Linked DNA regions of Sphaerotilus microaerophilus. The protein of the gene in region 1 interacts with the protein of each later gene in a pairwise test. Links are inferred from orthologs where the notes say so. Each region holds a gene or a part of one and is shown on either strand. Other genes may lie near its edges.

Region 1 (6,795 bases):
TCCAGCGCCGGGGAGAAGCTGCGCGCGCGCATCCCGCAGCGGAGCTTCGGCCGCGCCGAGGACCTGGACGGCCCGCTGCTGCTGCTGGCCAGTGAGGCGGGCGCCTTCATCACCGGCGGCGTGCTGGCGGTGGACGGCGGCCACCTGGTGAGCAGCCTGTGAGCGGCGGGATGACTGCGCCCATGAGCACCGCGACATCGGCCCTTCCCGACGCCGCTGCGCTGGCCGACTGGCTGCGCGCCCACGTGCGGCCCTTCCACGGGGGCGTACAGATCGAGCCGCTCACCGGCGGGCAGTCCAACCCCACCTACCGCGTGGAGGCCGGCGACCACCGCTGGGTGCTGCGCCGCAAGCCGCCGGGCGTGCTGCTGGCCTCCGCCCACGCGGTGGAGCGCGAGTACCGCGTGATGCGCGCGCTGGCCGACAGCGCCGTGCCGGTGCCGGCGATGCACGTGCTCTGCGAGGACGCGGCGGTGCTGGGCACGCCCTTTTACGTGATGGACTTCGTCGAGGGCCGGGTCTTCGCCCGCCCGGATCTGCCGGGGCTCACGCCCGCCGAGCGCGCGGCGATCTTCGACGCGATGAACGGCGTCATCGCCGCGCTGCATGCGGTGGACGTGGACGCCGTCGGCCTGGGCGACTACGGCCGGCCGCAGAACTACCTCGCCCGCCAGCTCGACCGCTGGACGAAGCAGTACCGGGCGAGTGAAACCGCTGCCGGTCTCGAACGCCACGAGCCGATGGAGCGGCTGATCGACTGGCTGCAGGCCAACCGCCCGGACGATGAGGCGGTGGCGCTGGTGCACGGCGACTTCCGCATCGACAACCTGATCTTCCACCCCAGCGAGCCGCGCGTGCTGGCGGTGCTGGACTGGGAGCTGTCTACCTTGGGCCATCCGCTGGTGGACTTCGCCTACCACGTGATGACCTGGCGCGTGACGCCCGAGGAGTTCCGCGGCCTGAAGGGGCACGACCTGGCGGCGCTGGGCATCCCCGACGAGGCGGCCTACGTCGCGGCCTATGCGCAGCGCACCGGACGCCCTGGCCGCAGCGGTCTCGATGGCTTGCCGAACTTCGAGTACCACCTGGCCTTCAACATGTTCCGCATGGCCGCGATCCTGCAAGGCATCCTGGCGCGCTCCCGCCAGGGCAGCGCCGCCAGTGCGGATGCCGAGCGCACCGGTCGCCAGGCCCGCCCGATGGCCGAGGCCGGCTGGCGCCTGGTGCAGCAGCTCGAACAGCGCCGGGCGGCCTGAACCGCCGACGCCACCGCATGCTGAAGATCCTCGAAGTCACCTTTCCCTTCTTTGCCCTGGTGCTGTTGGGCTGGTTCGCGGCGCGCCGGCGCTGGATGCCGCTGGAGGCCATACCGGGGTTGAACTACTTCGTGCTCTACCTGGCGCTGCCGGCAATGCTGCTGCGCTTCGCGGCGACCACGCCGATCGCGCGCATGTTCGACCTCAGCCTGTTCGGCACCTGGCTCGCCTGCGCGCTGGCGATGGTGGGGCTGGCGGTGCTGCTGGCGCGCCGCCAGCGCATCGGCTGGAACGATGCGGCCTTTGGCGCCCTGGTGGCCGCCTTCTCCAACTCCGGCTTCATGGGCGTGCCGCTGCTGGTCGACCTGCTCGGCCAGGGCGCCGCGGCGCCAGCCATCGTCACGCTGTCGGTGGACATGGTGATCACCTCGTCACTGTGCATCGCGCTCTCGCGCCTGGGCAGCCACGACTCGCAGGGGGCCGGACGCGCTGCGCTGAACGCGCTCAAGGGCATGCTGGTCAACCCGCTGCCCTGGGCGATCACCGCCGGCTGCCTGATCTCCGCCTGGCAGCTGGCGCTGCCGCATGTGCTGATGAAGCCCGTCGGCCTGCTGGCCGATGCCGCCTCGCCGACGGCGCTGTTCACGCTGGGCGCGGTGCTGGCGCGCTCGCAGCTCCAGGCCCGGGCCGGTGCGGTGGCGGGTGTGGTGGCAGGTGCGATCCGGCGCAGCGACGTCCCGCTCGTGGTCGGCCTCAAGCTGCTCGTCCACCCGTTGCTGGTCTACCTGGCCGGCCGCCTGGTGATCGCGCTCGGCTGGCCGCTCGACCCGCAGGCTGCCGTGGTGCTGGCGCTGGTTGCCGCGCTGCCGAGCGCCAGCAACGTGCCGATGTTGGCCGAGCGCTTCGGTGCCGACGCCGGGCGCATCGCCCGCATCGTCCTGCTGACCACCGCGGTGGCCTTCGGCACCTTCACGGCGACGGTGGCGTTGCTGACATAGCAGGGTAGGGACGGGCGCCGTGCAGGCGTGTTGCTGGAACGACGCGGCCCTGGGCGGCGCCGGCAACGCCTGCCATGATCGCGCCAGCCGGCCGGGCCTGTCGCCCGGCGCCGGACTGGCCGATCCCCACCCCACCCCCGCTGCACAACGATGCTCAACGCCCTCGCCACCATCGCCGTCCTGCACTGGGCCGTGCTGCTCGTGCCGGGTTTCAACTTCGTGCTGATCGGCCAGCTTGCCGCCGGGGGCTCGCGCCGGGCGGCGCTGGCGGCTGTCGTCGGCATGACCTCGGGCACGCTGATGTGGGCCACGCTGGCGGTGGCCGGGGTGGGCGTGGTGTTCACGGCGCACCCGCTGCTGCGGCAGGTGGCGCAGGTGGGCGGCGGGCTGTACCTGCTCTACCTGGCCTGGGGCCTGTTGCGCGCCGGCAAGGTGGCCGATGCGCCGGATCGCTCGGCGATGGACCCCACGGCGGCGCTGCGTGCGGGTTTCGTCACCAGCGCGCTCAACCCCAAGATCGTGCTGTTCTACGGCAGCGTCTTCGCCACCGCTCTGCCGGCCGAGCCGCCGACGGCGCTGGTGCTGGCCGCCGTCGCGCTGGTCTATGCCAACTCCTGGCTGTGGCACCTCTCGCTGGCACTGGCCCTGTCGCAGCCGGCGGTGCAGCGGGCCTACCTTGCCCACCACCGGGCGCTGACGCGGGTGTCGGCGGTGCTGGTCGGGGCCTTCGGCGTGCGCCTCATCGCGGGGGCACTGCAGGAGCTGCGGGCGAGGGCGGGGGTGAGCGAGGCGCAGTGAGCGAGGACGGGTGCGGGGGGCGGTGAGGAGGGCCGGTCGCCACGCCCGCGCCTTCAGGTCACGGGTTCCCGGCCGGTGGATCCTGGAAGCCGCCGGCCCGGTAGGTGATCACCAGGGTGTCGCGCCAGCCGGGGGCGCCGTCGAGCTCGGGCTGGATCGGCGTGGCCTCGTGGATCACGCGGGCGTCGTCGATCAGCAGGGCGCTCCAGGGCTCATCGAGGGTGAAGCGCACGCCGTGCGGGCCGTCGGCGGCAAAGACGCGGCTCTCGCCACCGCGCACGCCGTGGCGGTCCACCAGCAGCACGGCGACGAAGTTGACGCCGTCACGGTGCGCCCCTTCGGGCGTGGGCCGGCCGACGCCGCCGGTGGTGTCGATGCGGAAGGGGTGGACCTCGATGAACCAGCGGCCATCGAAATCGGGCTCGCTGCCGGTCGGGTGGGCGGCGTGGGCGAAGACCTCGCCCAGCGCCGCGGTCAGGCCGGCGAGGGCGGGGGTGTCGGCGAGCCCGGGGCCCAGCGGCTCGAAGTGGCGCAGCATGCCGCCGTGCAGGGCGTTGTAGGTGGTGGGCTGCCAGTGCGGCCGGTGCGGCACCGGCGCCAGCGTGTGGGCGGCGACGTCCTGCACGTAGCTGCCGTGGCGGCGGCGGCGGTAGCGGCCACCGTCCTTGAGGTGCTCGTCGCTGGGCAGCGCCTGCCAGGCCTGGGCCAGGGCCGCGAGCGCCGCGCTCGCCTGCCCGGTCAGGCCGGCAAGGCTGGCGGCGTCGAGCCGGACGAATCCCTGCGCGCGCAGCAGGGCCGCCGCTTTGGCAGCGGAGGGGTGGTGCAGGGGCTCGGGGTGAGGGAAGGCAGTGGCTTGGCTCGGCATGGGGCGTGATTGTGCCGCGGTGCCAGAATGCTCCATCGCAGCCACCAGGCTGCCGTCAGGGAGCGATCCGGGTGCTGAAACTGTTGCTGCTGCTCTTGTCGGGCGCCAAGCTGGGCAAGCTGCTGACCACGGGCGGCACGATGCTGCTGTCGGTGGTGGTGTATGCCTTCGTGTTCGGCTGGAAATACGCCGTCGGCTTCGTCGCGCTGCTGTTCGTGCACGAGGCGGGGCACTACGTGGCGGCAAGGCGGCGCGGGCTGGACGTGGGGGCGCCGACCTTCATCCCCTTCCTGGGCGCCTGGATCGAGCTGAAGGACCAGCCGCACGATGCCGAGACCGAGGCCTACGTCGGCCTGGGCGGGCCGCTGCTGGGCACGGTGGGCGCGATGGTGGTGTGGCTGATGGCGCAGAGCTGGCAGCTGCCCTGGCTGCTGGCGGTGGCCTACTCGGGCTTCTTCCTGAACCTGTTCAACCTGATCCCACTGTCGCCCTTCGATGGCGGGCGCATCACGGCAGTGCTGACGCCGCGCATCTGGCTGGTGGGCGTGCCGGTGCTGGGTGCGCTGTTCTTCTGGCGGCCCAGCCCGATGCTGCTGATCATTGCGCTGCTGGCCGCGCCCCAGGTGTGGAAGGCGATCACCTTCCGCCGCGACAGCCTGGAGGCGCAAACCTATTACGCCGTGGGCGCGGACGTGCGCTGGCGCTACGGGCTGATCTACCTGGCGCTGCTGCTGTTTCTGGCGCTGGCGACCTTCGAGGTGCACGAGCAGCTGCGCGGCCCGGTGCTGTGATCGCGTGACCGCGCAGTCGCGCCGCCGCTGCTCAGGCGCGGCGCGGCCGGACGAGCGCGGCGGCCTGCTTGGCGGTGCGGCGGGCGGCCTCGACATCGGCCGCGCGGGCGAGTGCCACGCCCATGCGGCGCTTGACGAAGCTCTCGGGCTTGCCGAAGAGGCGGACATCCGTGCCGGGCAGGCGCAGCGCCTCGTCCACGCCGTCGAAGACCAGGCCCGCGGCATCGACGCCGCCGTAGATCACCGCGCTGGCGCCCGGGCTCTTCAGGCCCGCGTCCACCGGCAGGCCGAGGATGGCGCGGGCGTGCAGCTCGAACTCGTTCTGCCACTGCGTGGTCATCGTCACCATGCCGGTGTCGTGCGGGCGTGGGCTGACCTCGCTGAACCAGACCTGGTCGCCCTTGACGAACAGTTCCACACCGAACAGGCCCAGGCCGCCCGGGCGGCCGTCCAGGGTCACGCCCAAATCGTCGGTCACGGCCTTGGCGATGCGGCGCGATTCAGCCAGAGCGGCCATACTCATCGGGTGCGGCTGCCAGCTTTCGACGTAGTCGCCGCTGACCTGCACGTGGCCGATGGGGTCGCAGAAGTGGGTCTCCACCTCGCCGTCGTCACCCAAGGCCCGCACGGTCAGCTGGGTGATCTCGTAGTCGAAGTCGATGAAGCCCTCGACGATCACGCGCCCGTGGCTGACGCGCCCGCCGGCCATCGCGTAGTCCCAGGCCTTGGCGACGTCATCCGGGCCGTCGATCTTGCTCTGGCCCTTGCCGGAGCTGCTCATCACCGGCTTGACGATGCAGGGGTAGCCGATGCCCTGGTGCCCATCCGTGCCGTCGATGGCGGCCTGCAGCTCGGCCAGCGAATCGCAGAAGCGGTAGGGGCTGGTGGGCAGGCCGAGCGTCTCGGCCGCCAGGCGGCGGATGCCCTCGCGGTCCATCGTCAGGCGCGCGGCACGGGCGGTGGGGATGACGCGCACGACGCCCTCGGCCTCCAGCGCCTGCAGCACCGGCGTGGCGATGGCCTCGATCTCGGGCACGACCAGCATCGGGCGCTCGGCGCGGATCAGCGCCTCCAGCGCCGCCGGGTCGCTCATGGCGATGGTGCGGGCGTGGTGCGCCACCTGCTGGCCGGGGGCGTGGTCGTAGCGGTCGACGGCGATGGTCTCGATGCCCAGGCGCTGCAGCGCGATCAGGACTTCCTTGCCCAGCTCGCCGCTGCCCAGCAGCATCACGCGGGTGGCGTTCGGGGACAGGGGGGTGCCGAGGGTCGTCATGGCGTTGTCCGTGAAAGGTCAGGGGGGGCAGAGGCGGGCGCTGCCAGGGTCAGCGGTCGTGGCCGGCGCCACGCGGCGGCGCTGCGTGTCAGAGCAGCGGCTGCGGGTCGGTGTCCTCGAAGCGCAGGACTTCGAAGGTCACGGTGGGAGCGTTCAGCACGCCCGGGTTCACGCCCAGGCAGATCACGCCGCGGCCGTGCAGGGTGCAGGAGCCGCGGCGCAGCGTGATGACCTCCGATTGGCGGCCGAAGCGCACGTAGGTGCCGTTGGCGCTCATGTCGGTGAGCTGGAAGGTGCCGCCGTGCCACTCGATGCGCGCATGCAGGCGCGAGACGCGGTTGTCGTCCAGGCAGTAGGTGGCCTCGTGGCTGCGGCCCAGGATCACCGGCAGGTTGCGCACGGTGTGGATGCGCGACACGCCGTCGCAGGACAGGCGGATGCCCTCGGGCACAGCGGCAGGGGCGCTGTCGCCGAACATGGTGGACATCGCGTCGGCGTGGCGCCGCGACTCCAGCCGCCAGGCCTCCACCGGCTCGACGCGGCCGCGCAGGTGCAGCCGCTCCAGGCGGCGGAAGCGCTCGCGCACCTCGGGCGGCAGGGGGGCGCGGGTCTGCGCGGTCACCAGGGTCTCGTTGTCGCCGCAGTGGTCGAGCAGGCGGGCGGCCACGTTCACCGCATCGCCGAAGCAGTCGCCGGCCACCTCGATCATCTCGCCGTGCGCGGCGGCGATCTGGATGCGCATCGCTGGCTGGCGCGAGGGCCGGGCCGCACCCATGATGCGGATCAGCGACTCGTGCACCTCCTCGGCCGCCCG
Region 2 (6,739 bases), 1.2 Mb from region 1 along the record:
CCGGCGGTGAACAGGAAGCCGGCGATGAAGGCGGGCATGAAGCCCAACGCCAGCACCAGCGCGTGGGCGCCCGCCGGGGCGACGGCCCAGGGCGGGGCGTGGCCGAGCGCGGTCAGCACCGAGACCACCGCCCACCACAGGGCGATGCCCACCCAGGCCAGGGCACCCGCCGTGAACAGCAGGCGGTGCGGGGCACTCAGCAGCCGGGCCAGCAGCTGGGCCAGCAGCCGGGATGCGGATGCGGCCAAGGCAGTGCCAGATCAGCGGGAACGCAGCTCGGTGAGGGCCATGGCGGCACCCCTGGTGGCTGTGCCGCACAGGGCCGCCATGCGGGCCGGATTGAGCTGCGCCTGCAGGCCGACCACCGTGCCGACCAGGATCAGGGCCGGGGCCTTGATGCCCTCGGCCACAGCCAGGGCCGGCAGGTCGCGCAGGCAGCCGACGACGCAGCGCTGGTCGGGCAGCGAAGCGCGTTCGACCAGGGCGGCCGGGGTGTCCATCGGCATGCCATGGGCGATCAACTGGGCGCTGATCTGCGGCAGCCGACCCAGGCCCATGTAGATCACCAGCGTCTGGTGCGGACGGGCCAGGGCGGCCCAGTCCACGTCCGGCGCGTCGGGGTCATCGCCAGGGGCTGTGGTGTGGCAGCGGTCGGCGCGGCCGTGGCCGGTCACGTAGGTCACCGCGGTGGCGTGGTCGCGGTGCGTCAGCGGGATGCCGGCGGCCGCCGCGGCGCCCTGTGCCGCGCTGATGCCGGGCACGACCTCGAAGGGGATGCCCGCCGCGGCCAGTGCGAGCGCTTCCTCTCCGCCCCGGCCGAAGATGTAGGGGTCGCCGCCCTTGAGCCGCACCAGGCTTCGCCCGCTGCGCGCCAGGCGCAGCATCAGCTCGACGATCGCTTCCTGCCCCAGCGTGTGCTGCCCGGCTTCCTTGCCGACGTAGATCAGGTCGGCATCGTCGGGCACCAGCCGCAGCACCTCGCGCGAGACCAGGTGGTCGTAGAGCAGCAGCCGAGCGTTGCCGAGCAGGCGGGCGGCCTTGAGGGTGAGCAGTTCCGGGTCGCCCGGGCCGGCGCCGATCAGGCTCACGAAACCAGGGGCCTGGGGCGCGGCATCCGCGGCGGGGCGCAGACGTGAGCGGTCATCCAGCATGTTCATGGCCACATCGTCGGCCTCGTGGGGGCCGGGCGTCCTTGAACTGGTTCAAGGCTGGGGCGGTCGCTTGGGGGTGGCGGGCTTCCCCCTTTGGGGGGAGGCCGGTTGTGTCCGGGCGTCACTAGCATCGCTTCATCCGCCACCCGACCCGCCACCTGCCATGCAAGCCGTCCTCCTCAGCGATCACCCGCCCCTCCTCGCCGGCCTGCGCGCCACCCTGTCCAGCCTGGGGGGTGAGGTGACGGTGCAACGGGCCACGCGGCTGCCTGCGCGGGCCGATCACCACCCCGACCCGGTTGTCGGCGCGCGTGAGGGTTCCACCGCGGCGCAGGCCTGCACGACCGACATGGTCTTCGTCGATCTGGCCTGGTGCGGGCTGCCGCGGTTGTCGCGGGTCACGCAGGGCCTGCGTGCGCGCCTGGCCGACACGCCCGTGGTGGTGCTGCTGGACCGGCCCGAGCAGGTGGCCCAGCTGCTCCAGGCCCACATCGACGCCGACCTGCTGGTGGCCAAAAGCGCGGCGCCGACGGTGGTATGCCGCTCGGTCCAGCGCTTCCTGGTGTGCCGGCCCCACTGAACCGGGTGAAGCGGGCGCACGGCCTGCGAGGCCTTGCGCCGACCGGGCGCCTCAGCCCGATCCATGGGTCAGTGGCTTGGCCGGTCAGCCGTTCGCGACCGGGCGCAGGTGGCTGCCGCCGAGGGTGCCGGCGAAGCGCTGGCGGATCGAGGCCTCGATGCCCGCGGCATCCAGCCCGCACTGCGCCAGCAGCAGCGCCGGGTCGCCGTGCTCGATGTAGCGGTCGGGCAGCCCCAGGTTGAGCACGGGCACCTTGATGCCCGCTGCCTGCAGGGCCTCCAGCACGGCAGAGCCGGCCCCGCCTGCCAGGCAGCCTTCCTCCACCGTCACCAGCGCGTCGTGGCTGCGGCCCAGGCGCTCGACCAGGGCCGTGTCCAGCGGCTTGATGAAGCGCATGTTGGCCACGCTGGCGTCCAGCGCCTCGGCGGCTTCGAGCGCCGGGTAGAGCAGGCTGCCGAAAGCCAGGATGGCGATGCGCCGGCCGCTGCCGGGCGCTGCGGCGCTGTCGCGGCGGACCTCGCCCTGGCCCCAGGGCAGCTCGTCCAGCTCGCTGCCCACCGCCAGGCCGGCGCCGCTGCCGCGCGGATAGCGCACCGCCACGGGTGCGCCGTGGTGGTGGGCGCTGGTCAGGGCGCGGCGCAGCTCCGGCTCATCGGCGGGGGCGATCAGCGAGACGTTCGGGATGCAGCGCAGGTAGGCGATGTCGTAGGCGCCCGCATGGGTGGCCCCATCGGCACCGACCAGGCCGGCGCGGTCGAGCGCGAACACCACCGGCAGGTTCTGCAGCGCCACGTCGTGGATCAGCTGGTCGTAGGCGCGCTGCAGGAAGGTGGAGTAGATCGCCACCACCGGCTTGAGGCCCTCGCAGGCCAGGCCGGCGGCGAAGGTGACCGCATGCTGCTCGGCGATGCCCACGTCGTGGTAACGGTCCGGGAAGCGCCGGTGGAACTCCACCATGCCGGAGCCCTCGCGCATGGCTGGCGTGATGCCGACCAGCTTCGGATCCGCCTCGGCCATGTCGCACAGCCACTGGCCGAAGACCTGGGTGAAGGTGGGCTTGGGCGGCGTGGCCGGCTTGACCAGGCCGATGCGGGGGTCGAACTTGCCGGGACCGTGATAGGAGATCGGATCGGCCTCGGCCAGCTTGTAGCCATAGCCCTTGCGGGTGACCACGTGCAGGAACTGCGCGCCGGACTTGTCGCGCAGGTTCTCCAGCGTCGGGATCAGCGCATCGAGGTCGTGGCCGTCGATCGGGCCGACGTAGTTGAAGCCCAGCTCCTCGAAGATCGTGCCCGGCACGACCATGCCCTTGGCGTGTTCCTCGAAGCGGCGCGCCAGCTCGAACAGCGGCGGCGCGTTCTTCAGCACGTTTTTGGCGCCCTCGCGCGCGGCGGCGTAGAACTTGCCGCTCATCAGCCGGGCCAGGTACTTGTTGAGTGCGCCCACCGGCGGGCTGATCGACATGTCGTTGTCGTTCAGGATCACCAGCAGGTTGGGCACCTTGCCGGCGTGCGGCATGCCGGCGTTGTTCAGTGCCTCGAAGGCCATGCCCGCGGTCATCGAGCCGTCGCCGATGATGGCCACGGCGCGGCGCTTCTCGCCCTTGAGCTGGGCCGCCATCGCCATGCCGAGCGCGGCCGAGATCGAGGTGGACGAGTGCCCGGTGCCGAAGGTGTCGTACTCGCTCTCGGCCCGGCGCGGGAAGCCCGACAGGCCGTCCAGCTGGCGCAGCGTGTGCATGCGGTCACGCCGGCCAGTGAGGATCTTGTGCGGGTAGGTCTGGTGGCCCACGTCCCACACCAGCCGATCCTCGGGGGTGTGGAAGACGTGGTGGAGCGCGACGGTCAGCTCCACCGTGCCGAGGTTGGATGACAGGTGGCCGCCGGTGCGCGACACGCTCTGCAGCAGGAACTCGCGCAGCTCGACGGCCAGCTGCTTGAGCTCCGCGCGCGCGAGCCGGCGTACGTCGGCCGGGCTGTCGATGCGGGAGAGCAGCGGGTGGGCGGAGGAGGTGTTCATCGCAGGAGAGGTTCCATCGGGAGGCGGCGCACGGGCCGGCGTCTGGGCAGTGCGTGGCTCAGGATTCGCGGTCGACCACGCGGTCGGCCAGCATCGCCAGCCAGCGCTGGTCGGGGACGCCACTGGCCTCCAGCGCGACACGGGCGCGCCCGTGCAGTTCCACGGCGCGGGCGCGGGCGCCCTCCAGGCCGAGCAGGGAGACGTAGGTGGGCTTGTTCTGATCGGCGTCCTTGCCGGCGGTCTTGCCGAGCACGTCGGAAGCCTGGGTGACATCGAGGATGTCGTCGACCACCTGGAAGGCCAGGCCGATGGCGGCACCGTAGTCGGCCAGGGCCGCCCAGGCCGCGGGCGTGGTGCGGCCGCAGGCAGCCCCCATCAGCACGCTGGCCTGCAGCAGGGCGCCGGTCTTGCGGCGGTGCATGTCCTGCAGGGACTGCTCGTCGAGCTGGTGGCCGACGCTGGCCAGGTCGATGGCCTGTCCGCCGGCCATCCCGAACACGCCCGAGGCACGCGCCAGCAGGCTGCACAGCCTGGCCTGCAGCGCCAGGGAGGGCAGGTCGTCGGCGGGGGTGTCGGACGGCGTCAGCACCTCGAAGGCCAGGGCCTGCATCGCGTCGCCGGCCAGCATCGCGCGGGCTTCGCCGTACTGCACGTGCACGGTGGGCTTGCCGCGGCGCAGCACGTCGTTGTCCATGCACGGCATGTCGTCGTGGATGAGCGAATAGGCGTGGATCAGCTCGACCGCGCAGGCTGCGCGCAGGGCGATCGCACATTCACCCTGCACCGCCTGGGCGGCGGCGAGCACCAGCAGCGGGCGCAGGCGCTTGCCGCCGTCGAGCACGCCATAGCGCATCGCATCGCCCAGGCCGGCCGGGGCGTCGGCGAGCACCAGCGCGTCGAGCTGGGCCTCGACGCGGGCGAGTTGTTCGCCAGCCCAGGCATCGAATGCCAATCGTGTCATGACGGGATTCCTTGCGAAGGGCGCAGCCGCGCGGGCCACCGGGGCATCGGCCTGCTCATGCCGCGTCGCTCCAAGCCTGGAGCTGACCGTTCTCCAGCACCTTGACCTGCTGTTCCACCGCGTCCAGGCGGCCACGGCACCAGCCCAGCAGTTCGGCACCGCGCCGGTAGCTGTCCAGCAGCTGGTCGAGCGGCAGCTGGGCACTTTCCATCGCCTGGACCAGGCGGTCCAGTTCGGCCAGGGCAGCCTCGTAGCTGGCGGGCTCGGCCATCGGGGCGGGTGAGGAAGGGGAGGGCGCGCGCTTCGACATGGGCGGGGGAGAAACTTTCGATTGTAGGCGTCGGGAACGGCCGGACCTGGTTGGCTTGCCTGGCTGGGCGAGGTGTCTTCGTCGTGCAGGCACATCGGCGCGGCAGACTGCACGCCCCCCGGGCCCGCAGGAAGACGCCGGCTACAATCCGCAATTCGCCTTGGGCAACCGCCCACCCCGGCCCAACCGTGTGATCGGGTGAGCTGCCACGTTCAATTCGCAACGTCCGGTTGCACACGGTTTCCCTTCCGCCCAGGCCCGGGCCGATCCGGGTGGTGGTTCGACATGCATTTTTGGAGATCCTGGGGATCATGTCCGACCTGAGCCTTGCGCAGACCGCGCTGCAAAGAAGTCGCACTCAACTGCCGGTGTCGAGTTATTTCGACCCGCTGCTCTTCGATCAGGAGGCGCGACTCATCTTCCAGTCCGGTCCGCGCTACCTGGGGCATGAGCTGATGGTCCCCCAGGTCGGCGATTTCCATGCGCTCGCGCAGGAAGGCGAGGGCCGTGCGCTGGTGCGCACCGCCAACGGGGTCGAACTGGTCTCCAACGTCTGCCGTCACCGCCAGGCCGTGATGCTCAAGGGCCGCGGCAACTCGGGTGGCGCTGTGGTGTGCCCGCTGCACCGCTGGACCTACGACCTGCACGGCAAGCTGCTGGGTGCGCCGCACTTCGTCGAGGATCCCTGCCTGAACCTGCGCAACTACCCGGTGCGCACCTGGAACGGGCTGGTCTTCGAGGACAACGGACGCGACATCGAGGCGGACCTGGCCGGCATGGGTCCGCGTGCCGACCTGAGCTTCGACGGCTACGTCTTCGACAAGGTCATCCAGCACGAGTGCAATTACAATTGGAAGACCTTCATCGAGGTCTACCTGGAGGACTACCACGTCGGCCCCTTCCACCCCGGCCTGGGCAACTTCGTCACCTGTGACGACCTGCGCTGGGAGATGGGCCGCGAGTACTCGGTGCAGACCGTGGGCGTGGCCCAGGGCATCGGCAAGGCGCTGGGCAAGCCGGGGTCGGAGGTCTACCGCCGCTGGCACGAGCAGGTGGCACGCTTCCAGAACGGGGTGGTCCCACGGCACGGCGCGATCTGGCTGACCTACTACCCGAACGTGATGGTCGAGTGGTACCCGAACGTGCTGACGGTCTCGACCGTCTACCCGATCAGCCCGGAGAAGACGCTCAACACGGTGGAGTTCTACTACCCCGAGGAGATCGCCGCCTTCGAGCGCGAGTACGTCGAAGCCCAGCAGGCCGCCTACATGGAGACCTGCATCGAGGACGACGAGATCGGCGAGCGCATGGACGCCGGGCGCAAGGCGCTGCTGGCGCGCGGCGACAACGAGGTCGGTCCTTACCAGAGCCCGATGGAGGACGGCATGCAGCACTTCCACGAGTGGTACCGCCGTCGCATGGGCGAGCACGCGCCTGAATGACGTCGCCTGACCCGTCTCCCGGCCATGCCCCGTCGGCGGGGCGCAGGGCCGGGCGGCGGGCCGCGCTCACCTCCGCCAGCGCCCTGATGGTGGCGGCCGCCTTCCTGTTCGCCACCATGGGCGTGTGCGTCAAGCTGGCCTCGGCCTACTATGGCAGCGGCGAGATCGTGATGTACCGCGGCCTGGTCGGCGTGCTGGTGCTGGCCGTGCTGGCACATGCGCGCGGCGAGACGCTGCGCACCCGCGTGCCGGGCATGCACCTGTGGCGCGCCATCG

Evidence for each region.
Region 2: the proteins of purT (region 1) and NGK70_RS23075 interact in binary tests that used the Escherichia coli proteins (3 or more experiments, as listed by UniProt). The link is inferred for Sphaerotilus microaerophilus from one-to-one orthologs.

What each region holds. Positions count from the first base shown.
Region 1 is NZ_AP025730.1:4,150,166-4,156,960, reverse strand. Bases 3,861-6,770 are described here. They hold purT (formate-dependent phosphoribosylglycinamide formyltransferase), read right to left. Parts: upstream 5,982-6,770; coding sequence 4,740-5,981; downstream 3,861-4,739. Other genes in these bases: NGK70_RS17690 (adenylate/guanylate cyclase domain-containing protein), read right to left, coding at 6,070-6,770; NGK70_RS17700 (site-2 protease family protein), read left to right, coding at 3,989-4,708; NGK70_RS17705 (2OG-Fe dioxygenase family protein), read right to left, coding at 3,861-3,917. Also shown: NGK70_RS17725 (SDR family NAD(P)-dependent oxidoreductase), read left to right, coding at 1-162; NGK70_RS17720 (phosphotransferase), read left to right, coding at 183-1,256; NGK70_RS17715 (AEC family transporter), read left to right, coding at 1,274-2,254; NGK70_RS17710 (LysE family translocator), read left to right, coding at 2,405-3,052; more of NGK70_RS17705, read right to left, coding at 3,111-3,860; more of NGK70_RS17690, read right to left, coding at 6,771-6,795. UniProt on the Escherichia coli protein: Involved in the de novo purine biosynthesis. Catalyzes the transfer of formate to 5-phospho-ribosyl-glycinamide (GAR), producing 5-phospho-ribosyl-N-formylglycinamide (FGAR). Formate is provided by PurU via hydrolysis of 10-formyl-tetrahydrofolate.
Region 2 is NZ_AP025730.1:5,359,631-5,366,369, reverse strand. The notes cover bases 2,761-5,614. They hold NGK70_RS23075 (polyprenyl synthetase family protein), read right to left. Parts: upstream 4,712-5,614; coding sequence 3,809-4,711; downstream 2,761-3,808. Other genes in these bases: NGK70_RS23065 (aromatic ring-hydroxylating oxygenase subunit alpha), read left to right, coding at 5,333-5,614; xseB (exodeoxyribonuclease VII small subunit), read right to left, coding at 4,767-4,982; dxs (1-deoxy-D-xylulose-5-phosphate synthase), read right to left, coding at 2,761-3,750. Outside these bases: NGK70_RS23095 (NnrS family protein), read right to left, coding at 1-248; cobA (uroporphyrinogen-III C-methyltransferase), read right to left, coding at 261-1,157; NGK70_RS23085 (response regulator), read left to right, coding at 1,315-1,731; more of dxs, read right to left, coding at 1,816-2,760; more of NGK70_RS23065, read left to right, coding at 5,615-6,463; NGK70_RS23060 (DMT family transporter), read left to right, coding at 6,550-6,739.